Regions from separate parts of the Roseateles sp. FW301-B2 genome, predicted to be linked through region 2. Evidence: predicted binding sites of a transcription regulator. Region 2 holds the regulator's gene; the other holds the start of a gene.
The links. The regulator sigma-54, encoded in region 2, starts transcription at its own class of promoters, with help from an activator protein. The targets are predictions, from matches to a motif close to TGGCANGNAANCTGCTTT.
Positions count from the first base shown of each region.

Region 1 (5,075 bases), on a different contig from region 2:
CTTCGATCTGGGCGTGCTGTTCCTGCAGGACGAGGCGCTGCGCCGCTACGGCGAGCCGCTCACGCGCGTGGGCGGCCGCGTGCTGGTGCTGAAGGGCGGCGCCTCGGGCGGCACCATTGCCAGCGCCCTGGCCAGCTACGAGGCGATGGGGCGCGACCCCGAGCAGGCGCGCCTGATGGCCGATCCGTTTGCGCTCACCGCGGTGACGCCGGGCTTTCGCGGCCCGGCCCAGCCCGATGGCGAGCATGCCGCGTTCGACGAGCAGGCCCAGGCCTGGTCGGGCCCCTTCGTGATGGCCGTCATCAACACCAAGAATGTGCACCGCACGAATGCCTTGCGCGGCCATCCCTGGGGGCGGGACTTCCGCTACGACGAGCGCCTGCTCACCGGCAAGGGCCGCCAGGGCGAGCGCCGCGCACGCCTGCTGGCGCGCTCGGCCTGGCTGCAGGAGCGGCTGCTGGGCTTTGCGCCCACGCGCGCCCTGCTGCGCCGCTTCGTGCTGCCCAAGCCGGGCGAGGGCCCCAGCCCCGAACAGCAGCGCAAGGGCCGCTACGAGATCGTCTTCCATGGCGAGACGGCCGACGGCCGGCGCCTGGCCGCGCGCGTCAAGGGGCAGGGCGACCCGGGCTATGGATCGACCTGCAAGCTCATCAGCGAGGCGGCCCTGTGCCTGTTGCAGGACATCACGCGTGGCATGACACCCGGTGGCGTGTGGACGCCCGGCGCCGCCATGGGCATGGCCCTGGTGCGGCGCCTGCAGGAGCGCGCCGAGCTGAGCTTTGCCATCGAAGATTGATCTTCAAGCAATGCGGCAACTCCTGCTCACTATCGCGCTGCGCCTCTTGGCCTGCGCGGCCGTGATCTATCTGCAATGGCGCTGGCTGGGCGCCGTCGGCCTGGTGCTGGGCGCGCCGCTGCTGGGCGTGGCGCTGGCCAGGCCGATCCTGGACCTGCTGGGCATGGCGCGCCACAAGACCACCGAGGTGGTCTATCGCGATGTGAGCGGCCGCCATTTCGTGCACCGCGGCCAGATGCTGGACATTGCCGATGACGCGGCGCAGTTCCGCTGGCTGCGCATCAGCGATGTGCGCAAGCTCATCCACGGCCTGCCCGCCGATCAGACGCTGCAACAGCTGCGTCCCGACGGCGTGCACCTGGGCGAAAAGAAAAGCCAGCCCGCCCGCATCCAGGCCGAGGCCCTGCTCGAACTACTGGCCAAGGCCCAGGACACGGACACGCTGAAGTTCAAGCATTGGCTGGCGCAGGAGGTGGTGTTCCCGGCGGCGCAGCAACGCGCGCGCCGCCGGCACTGAGCGCCACCCGGGATAGGCCTAGAACGAGTTCTTCGCCGACGTGCAGGGAAGCCACCAGATGTGTTGCCAAGAAGGTGCGCTGGCGCCGCGGCCCAGGCCGGCAGGCACTCGGCCCCAGAGGCGGAGGCCTTTGCGCAAGCGCTCAGGCTTCCCTCGCTGCTCACCAAACCGGGACTCGCGCACAACTCGCCGTCGCACCCCTGCGGGCCGGCGTGTGCCAGTGGCACCCGCCTGTGCTCCAGCTCAAACAAGGTGCGCTCGGCACATCGCCTGGAGCGATGCGCAACCCGGTTTGGCTGCGCGGCTCGGCACCGCCAATGGGGCCTCGCACCTGCCGGCCCGTGCCGCTCGAATCACGCCCGTGGCACGAGGGGCGCGCACAAGTAGCGGTGTTGGCAAAGCACGGGGCGGGTGGCTGCGAAGGCCCTTTGCGCTGCCGAGGCGCGCAGGGGCTTGCGGCCGCGCGCGTACCCGCGCGCCTCAAGCACTGGAATGGCGCACTTTGTCTGAACGCAGCGAGCCGCAGGCGAGCGCAGTGAGTTGTGCGCCAGGCCGCAAGGGCCGAGCACCGCAGGGGAGCCCGAGCGCAGCGAGGGCCTGCGCATCCGGGCCGCAGCGGCCACCCGCCCTGGGCTTTGCCGTCCGACCACCCCGGATGGAGGCTCCCCGTTGGTCGGGGATGAACCTAGAAGAAGCCCAAGGCGTTCGGCGAATAGCTCACCAGCAGGTTCTTGGTCTGCTGGTAATGGTCCAGCATCATCTTGTGGGTCTCGCGGCCGATGCCGGATTCCTTGTAGCCGCCGAAGGTGGCATGGGCCGGGTAGGCGTGGTAGCAGTTGGTCCAGACGCGGCCGGCCTTGATGGCGCGGCCCATGCGGTAGGCGCGGCTGCCGTCGCGGCTCCACACGCCGGCGCCCAGGCCGTAGGGCGTGTCGTTGGCGATCTGCAGTGCCTCGGCCTCGGACTTGAAGGTGGTCACCGCCAGCACCGGGCCGAAGATTTCCTCGCGGAAGATGCGCATCTGGTTGTGGCCCCTGAACAGCGTGGGCTGGATGTAATAGCCACCGGCCAGCTCACCGCCGAGTTCGGCCCGGCCGCCGCCGATCAGGCACTCCGCGCCCTCCTGCTTGCCGAGCTCGAGGTAGGACATGATCTTGTCCATCTGCATGGCCGAGGCCTGCGCGCCCATCATGGTGTCGGTGTCCAGCGGGCTGCCCTGCTTGATGGCCTTGATGCGCGCCAGCGCGCGCGCCATGAACTTGTCGTAGATCGATTCCTGGATCAGCGCACGCGAGGGGCAGGTGCAGACCTCGCCCTGGTTGAAGGCGAACAGCACCAGGCCCTCGATGGCCTTGTCGAAGAAGGCGTCGTCGGCGTCGGCGATGTCCTCGAAGAAGATGTTGGGGCTCTTGCCGCCCAGCTCCAGCGTGGCCGGGATCAGGTTGCCGGCGGCCGCCTGGGCGATCACGCGGCCGGTGGCGGTGCTGCCGGTGAAGGCGATCTTGGCGATGCGCTTGCTCTCGGCCAGCGGCATGCCGGCCTCGCGGCCGAAGCCGTTGACGATGTTGAGCACGCCCGGCGGCAGCAGGTCGGCGATCAGCTCGGCCATCACCATGATGCTGATGGGCGTCGATTCCGCTGGCTTGAGCACCACGCAGTTGCCAGCGCCGATGGCCGGCGCGAGCTTCCAGGCCGCCATCAGGATGGGGAAGTTCCAGGGGATGATCTGGCCCACCACGCCCAGCGGCTCGTGGAAGTGATAGGCGATGGTGTGCTCGTCGATCTCGCTCAGCGCGCCTTCCTGCGCGCGCAGGCAGCCGGCGAAGTAGCGGAAATGGTCGATCGTCAGCGGGATGTCGGCATTCAGCGTCTCGCGCATCGGCTTGCCGTTGTCCACCGTCTCGGCATAGGCCAGCTTCTCGAGGTTGAGCTCCAGGCGGTCGGCGATCTTCAGCAGGATGTTGGCGCGCTCGCCGGCGGGCGTGCGGCCCCAGGCGTCGGCGGCGGCATGGGCGGCGTCCAGCGCCAGCTCGATGTCCTCGGCGCCCGAGCGTGCGGCCTGGGTGTAGGGCTTGCCGGTGATGGGGGTGATGACCTCGAAGTACTGGCCCTTCACCGGGGGCACGAACTTGCCGCCGATGAAGTTGTCGTAGCGGGGCTTGAACTCGACCTTGGCGCCGGCGGTGTTGGGGTTGGCGTACAGCATGGCTTGTCTCCTGCTTGATGATGATGGTGGGTGTGCGAGCCGTCTTGTTTTGGGGGGCTCGGGGTCCTCATTGCACGCCGCGTGCCAGGCCGCGTTTGCGCCGCAACGGCCTTGTTCGGCGCAAGTCCGGGGTCAGTTGGGGCGCGCAGACTGTGTCGAATGCGCCGGCGGGACTGAACAACTGTCACGAAACGGAACAGCCGGCGGCGCGGATCTGCTGAAACGCTTGCCAGCGCGGCGCGTCCCGCTAGGCTCGCGGGCGAGGTCCGTCAGAGGCCCGATGGAGACAATCGAGATGCAGGCATTACCCAACAAGCACCATGCGCCGGCGCGCTTGCGCCAGGCGCGGCGCACGCTGCTGGATGCCGGCAGCGTGGCCGAGGGGCTGATCGCCCCGGCGCTGCTGAACAGCTGGCAGCGCAGCCGCGCCTTCGGACTCAGGCCCGAGGGCCGCATGCCGGGCGCACCGCATGCGTCGGCGGCCCAGCTGACGCGGGCGCTGGAGCAGCAGCGCGAGCTGGTGGCGCATGCGCGGCCGGTGATGGAGTTCCTCGTCAAGCAGACGATGGACACCGACAGCATGGTGATACTGGCCGATGCCGAGGGCATGCTCTTGCAGGCCCTGGGCGATGCCACCTTCCTGGACCGCGCCCAGCGCGTGGCCCTGCGCCCCGGCGCCAGCTGGCACGAGCAATGGCGCGGCACGAATGCGATCGGCACCGCCCTGGCCGACGCCGCGCCGGTGGTGGTGCATGGCGCCGAGCATTACCTGGAGCGCAACGGCTTCCTCACCTGCACCGCCGCCCCCATCCTCGACCCTTCGGGCCGCGTGCTGGGTGCGCTGGACATCTCCGGCGAGCAGCGCAGCGTGCACCACCACACCCTGGCGCTGGTGCGCACGGCGGCCGGCATGATCGAGCAGCGCCTGTTCGAGCATCGCCATGGCGCCGGCCTGCGCCTGCGCCTGCATGCCCAGCCCGAGGGCATAGGCTCCTGCGCCGAGGGCCTGCTGGCGCTCTCGGAAGACGGCTGGCTGTGCGGCGCCAATGCCGCGGGCCTGCAGATGCTGGGCCTGGACTGGACGGCGATCTCCGCCTGCCGCATCGAGCAGCTGCTGCAGCTGGACATCGCCACCCTGGCCGACTGGTGCCGCCGCCCCAGCGCCGCCGCGCGCCCGGTGCGCCGCCACGATGGCAGCCCCCTGTGGCTGCGCCTGGAGCCGGGGCGCAGCCTGGTGGCGGCCACGCGGATCTGCGCGCCACACGCGTCGTCACACGCGGCGCCGCAGGACGCGCTGGCCCGCCTGGACAGCGGCGACCCGGCCCTGCGCAGCGCGCTGGAGCGCGCGCGCCGCGTGATGGACAAGCCCATCGCCCTGCTGCTGCAGGGCGAGTCCGGCGTCGGCAAGGAGCTGTTCGTGCGCGCCCTGCATGCCAGCTCGGCGCGCGCCGCGAAACCGCTGGTGGCGCTGAACTGCGCGGCCCTGCCCGAGGCGCTGATCGAGGCCGAGCTGTTCGGCTACCGGCCCGGCGCCTACACCGGCGCGGCGCGCGAGG
Region 1 is NZ_JBYTBE010000033.1:15,228-20,302, forward strand. It holds gene AC3WQY_RS19530 (saccharopine dehydrogenase family protein) at 1-796, shown strand, start outside; gene AC3WQY_RS19535 (hypothetical protein) at 807-1,313, shown strand; gene adh (aldehyde dehydrogenase) at 1,999-3,519, opposite strand; gene AC3WQY_RS19545 (sigma-54-dependent Fis family transcriptional regulator) at 3,815-5,075, shown strand, end outside.
Region 1: the regulator sigma-54 is predicted to act here: its motif matches at 3,589-3,606, upstream of adh (aldehyde dehydrogenase).

Region 2 (5,075 bases):
GCAGGCCGGCGCCTATACCCGCACCGAGGACGCCGAGGCGCAACGCGCCAAGCTGGCGATCCAGGGCTTCAGCGCCAAGGTGTTCGAGAGGGAACAGTCCGGACGCCTCGTCTACCGGGTGCGGGTGGGCCCGATGGACGCCCGCGACGAGGCCGAGGGCGTGCAGCGCAAGATCGAGGCAGCCGGCTTCGAGGCCAATCTGGTACGGGTTCAGCGTTAAAGACTCGCCTAAGCATGCCGGGTCAGAATGGCCCGCTGCTCAGCGTCACCTACAGAGGAAATTCAGCATGAAGCGTCGTGATTTTTCCGCCCAACTCGGCCTCAGCGTCATCGGCGCCGCCGGCCTGCCCGGCCTGGCGCTCGCGCAGGGCGGTCCGATCGAGGGCAAGCATTACCAGAAGCTCTCGCAGGCCCTGCCCACCACCCCGGGCAAGATCGAGATCGTCGAGTTCTTCTGGTATGGCTGCCCGCATTGCTACGCCTTCGAGCCCGCCATCGAGGCCTGGGCCCAGCAACTGCCGGCCGATGTGAGCTTCCGCAAGGTGCATGTGGCCTTCCGCGCCAATGTGAAGCTCCACCAGCGCATGTTCTATGCGCTCGAAGCGATGGGCAAGGAAGCGCAGGTGCGCGGCGCCGTGTTCGCGGCCATCCACCAGCAGGGCCAGGCGCTCGACAGCGCCAAGAGCCAGGCCGACTTCCTCTCCAAGCTGGGCGTGGACCCGGCCAAGTACCAGGACGCCTACAACTCCTTCGGCGTCAACACCAAGTGCCAGCAGGCCGAGAAGCTCAGCGAGGCCTACCGCATCGATGGCGTGCCCTCGATCGGCATCGGCGGCCGTTTCCTGACCTCGCCCAGCATCGCCGCCGGCGGTGAACGCCTGCCCGAGACCGAAGGCGGCCGCCGCGCGCTGGCGGTCAGCGACTTCCTGATCCAGCGCATCCGCAAGCCCTGATCCGGGTGGCAAGCCCGGCCGCAATGCCGGGCTAGAATGGTCTGCAAGTTCTATGCCGCCTATGCCCACCCCCACGCCCAGCTCGACCTCCGCCCGCAGCCTCCTGTGCTGCGCGTGCCTTGCATCCCTGCTGGCCTCGGGGCTGGCGCGGGCCGAGAAGGCGGACCGCAACAAGCCCGTCAACATCAGCTCGGAGCGCGGCGGCCGGCTCGATGTGGTGAACCAGCGCACCGAGTTCAACGGCAACGTGATCCTCAGCAAGGGCAGCATGCTCCTGAAGGCCGAGCGCATGGATGTGCGTGAGACCTCGGACGGCTACCACCAGGCCTACGCCAGCGGCGAGACCGGCAAGCCGGTGCAGTTCCGCCAGGCGCGCGACGTGGCCGGCGAGGCCATCGAGGGCACGGCCGACCAGCTCGAGTACGACAGCCGCTCCGACACCGTGCGCTTCGTCGGCAACGCGGTGGTGCGCCGCGTGCGCGGCGACGCGGTGGCCGACGAGATCACCGGTGCGCTGATCGTCTACGACAACCGCAGCGAGGTCTTCAGCGTCGACGGCGGCCTGGCCTCGCCGCATCCCAGCGGCCGCGTGCGCGTGGTGCTGATGCCCAGGGCCGCCAGCGCCGCCGAGGGCAGCGCGGCGCCTGCCGCCTCCGCCCCGCTGCCGCTGCAAACCAGCCCGACCCTGCAGACCAGCCCGCGCAAGCCTTCATGACGCAGCACACCCCGGCGCTGGAGACCGGCATCGCGCCCAGCCGGCTGGAGGCGGAAGGCCTGCAAAAGACCTATGGCGTGCGCCGCGTCGTCAAGAACGTGCATGTGGACGTGCACAGCGGCGAGGTGGTGGGCCTGCTGGGCCCCAATGGCGCCGGCAAGACCACCAGCTTCTACATGATCGTGGGCCTGGTGCGCGCCGATGCCGGCGAGATTCGCATCGACGGCCAGCCGGTGCAGCGCCTGCCCATCCACCAGCGTGCGCGCCTGGGCCTGAGCTATCTGCCGCAGGAGGCCTCGATCTTCCGCAAGCTCACGGTGGAAGAAAACATCCGCGCGGTGCTGGAATTGCAGCTCGACGACCATGGCAAGGCCTGGCCCCGCGCCCGCATCGATGCCGCGCTGGAGACCCTGCTGCACGAGCTGAGCATCGAGAAGCTGCGCGACAGCCCGGCGCCCTCGCTGTCGGGTGGCGAGCGGCGCCGTGTCGAGATCGCGCGCGCCCTGGCCACGCAGCCGCGCTTCATCCTGCTGGACGAGCCCTTCGCCGGCGTGGACCCGATCGCGGTGCTGGAGATCCAGCGCATCATCAGCTTCCTGAAGGCGCGCGGCATCGGGGTCCTGATCACCGACCACAATGTGCGCGAGACCCTGGGCATCTGCGACCGCGCCTACATCATCAGCGAGGGCGCCGTGCTGGCCGAGGGCACCCCGCAAGAGATCGTCGAGAACCCGGACGTGCGCAAGGTCTATCTCGGCGAAAACTTCCGCATGTAAGCGATGAAACCGTCGCTGCAGGTACGCCTCTCCCAGCATCTGTCGCTGACGCCGCAGCTGCAGCAGTCCATCCGTCTGCTGCAGCTCTCCACCCTGGAGCTGAACCAGGAGGTGGAGCAGATGCTCACCAGCAACCCGCTGCTGGAAACCGACGAGGAGTTTGGCGAGACCGCGCCGGTGCGCCTGGATGCGGCGGCGCCGCTGCAGCGCGAGGACTCGGCGGCCGAAGTGAGCGCGGAGAGCAGCGGCGAGGGCGAGGCGGTGGCCGAGATCAAGGGCGACGACTTCGGCACCACCGAGCGCGACGACTGGGAGAACGGCACCGAGCGCGACGACTTCGACGGCATCCGCGAGACGCCCGGCACGGGCAGCGGCAGCGGCGACGACGATGGCGAACGCCCCGAACAGCAAGGCCCCGGCATCTCGCTGCAGGAGCATCTGAACGCCCAGCTCGCCGGCATGCAGCTGAGCCAGACCGACCGCGCCGCGCTGATGGTGCTGATCGAGTCGCTCAACGAGGACGGCTATCTGGAAGACAGCCTGGAAGAGCTCACCGAGGCGCTATCGGGCGATGCCGATGCCGAGGCGCGCGAGGAGCTGCTGGACACGCTCAAATGCGCGCTCAAGTGGCTGCAGAGCCTGGAGCCGGTGGGCGTGGGCGCGCGCAACCTGTCCGAATGCCTGCTGCTGCAGTTGCGCGCCAAGCCGCGCAGCCAGGCCCAGGTGGTGGCGATCCTGATCTGCAAGCAATACCTCGAGCTGCTGGCCAAGCGCGACCTGAAGCGCCTGATGTCGCTCACCGGCGCCGACGAGGCCTTGCTGCGCGAGGCCCAGGGCATGATCACCGAGCTGGAGCCCAAGCCGGGCCGCCAGTTCGCGCGCAGCGAGGCGGCGGCGGTGGTGCCGGACGTGATCGTGCGCAAGTCCGGCCGCGGCTTCCGCGTCACGCTCAACCCCGACGTGATGCCCAAGCTGCGCATCAACGAGCTCTACGCCCATGCGTTGCGCCAGACGCGCGGCGGCGTCAGCAATTCGCCGCTGGGCACGCAGCTGCAGGAGGCGCGCTGGTTCATCAAGAACATCCAGCAGCGCTTCGACACCATCCTGCGCGTCTCCGAGGCCATCGTGGAGCGCCAGAAGGGCTTCTTCTCGCATGGCGAGCTGGCGATGAAGCCGCTGGTGCTGCGCGAGATCGCCGACGAGCTGGGCCTGCACGAGTCCACCATCTCGCGCGTCACCACCGCCAAATACATGGCCACGCCCTGGGGCACCTTCGAGCTCAAGTACTTCTTCGGCTCAGGGCTCAACACCGAGGCGGGCGGCAATGCCTCCAGCACCGCGGTGCGCGCCCTCATCAAGCAGTTCGTGGCCGCCGAGGATGCCGCCAAGCCGCTCTCGGACAGCCAGCTTTCCAGCATGCTGGAGGAGCAGGGCATCCAGGTGGCGCGCCGCACCGTGGCGAAATACCGCGAAGCGCTGAAGATCGCGCCGGCCAATCTGCGCAAGGCCATGTAGCCGGCCTCAGATTGAGAAACATCAAGCCTTGATGCCCGCGGACTGGGTACCGTGGCATCCCTCGATGTCCGCCCCGTCCCACCTCGACCTGCCCGCCGTCCATGCCTGGAGGCGCTGGCGCGCCTGGGCCTTGCTGGCGCTGGTGCTGGCGCTGGCCTGGGTCCTCGCGCTGGGCTGGCTGGCCAATGAACGCGAGGCGCTGCGCCACCACGAGGGCGAGAAGCTCGAGGGCCTGGTGCGCACCCTGGACGGCATCGTCGCGCAGCAGATGATTGCGGCCCATGCCGCGCTGCAGACGGTGGCCTCGCAGGCGCCGGGCTGGCGGCCGGCCCAGCTGCAGCAGGACGGCGAGCCCCTGATGCGCACCCTGACCCAGGCCATGCCGGGCGTGCGCGCGCTGTTGCTGCTGGACGCCCAGGGCCAGGTCAGGGCCAGCTCGCATGTCGACCTGCTGCAGCTGGACCTGCACCAGCACGCCGCCGTGCAGGCGCTGCGCGCCCAACCGCAGGCCGGCATGCTCTATTTGTCGCCCCCCCTGCTGGACCCGCCGGCCGGGCATGCCATCAGCCTGGCCCGCCTGCTCTTCGATCACCGCGACCGGCCGGTCGGCCTGGTCATGGCGCTGCTGGACCCGCACTACTTCGCCCTGCTGCTGCAGACCGCCCAGCCCTCCGAGCAGACCTGGGCCGCGCTGGCGCATCAGGACGGCATGCTGTTCACGCTGGCGCCCGAGCAGCCGGAGCTGATGGGGCGCAATCTGCTGGAGCGGCCGGGCTCGGTGCTGCAGCAGCATCTCAGCGAGGGGCGCGAGGCCAGCCTGCAGCTGGCGCATTCGCGCCTCACCGACGACTTGCGCCTGGTGGCCACGCGCAGCGTCCACGCCGCCGGCCTGCCGGTCGACAAGCAGCTGGTGGTGGCGGTGGGGCGCACGCTGGCCAGCGTCGAGGCGCCCTGGCTGCGCCAGCGCCAGGCGCTGCTGCAGCTGGGCCTGGCGCTGAGCCTGGGCGCCGCGCTGACGCTGTGGCTCTGGCAGCGCCGCCGCGGCCTGCTGGCCCGGCTGCGCCAGCAGGCCGCGCAGGCGCTGAAGGCCCAGGCCGAGCAGACCCAGGCCATCCT
Region 2 is NZ_JBYTBE010000031.1:24,732-29,806, forward strand. It holds gene AC3WQY_RS19000 (SPOR domain-containing protein) at 1-220, shown strand, start outside; gene AC3WQY_RS19005 (thiol:disulfide interchange protein DsbA/DsbL) at 288-953, shown strand; gene lptA (lipopolysaccharide transport periplasmic protein LptA) at 1,015-1,668, shown strand; gene lptB (LPS export ABC transporter ATP-binding protein) at 1,665-2,444, shown strand; gene AC3WQY_RS19020 (RNA polymerase factor sigma-54) at 2,448-3,959, shown strand; gene AC3WQY_RS19025 (bifunctional diguanylate cyclase/phosphodiesterase) at 4,024-5,075, shown strand, end outside.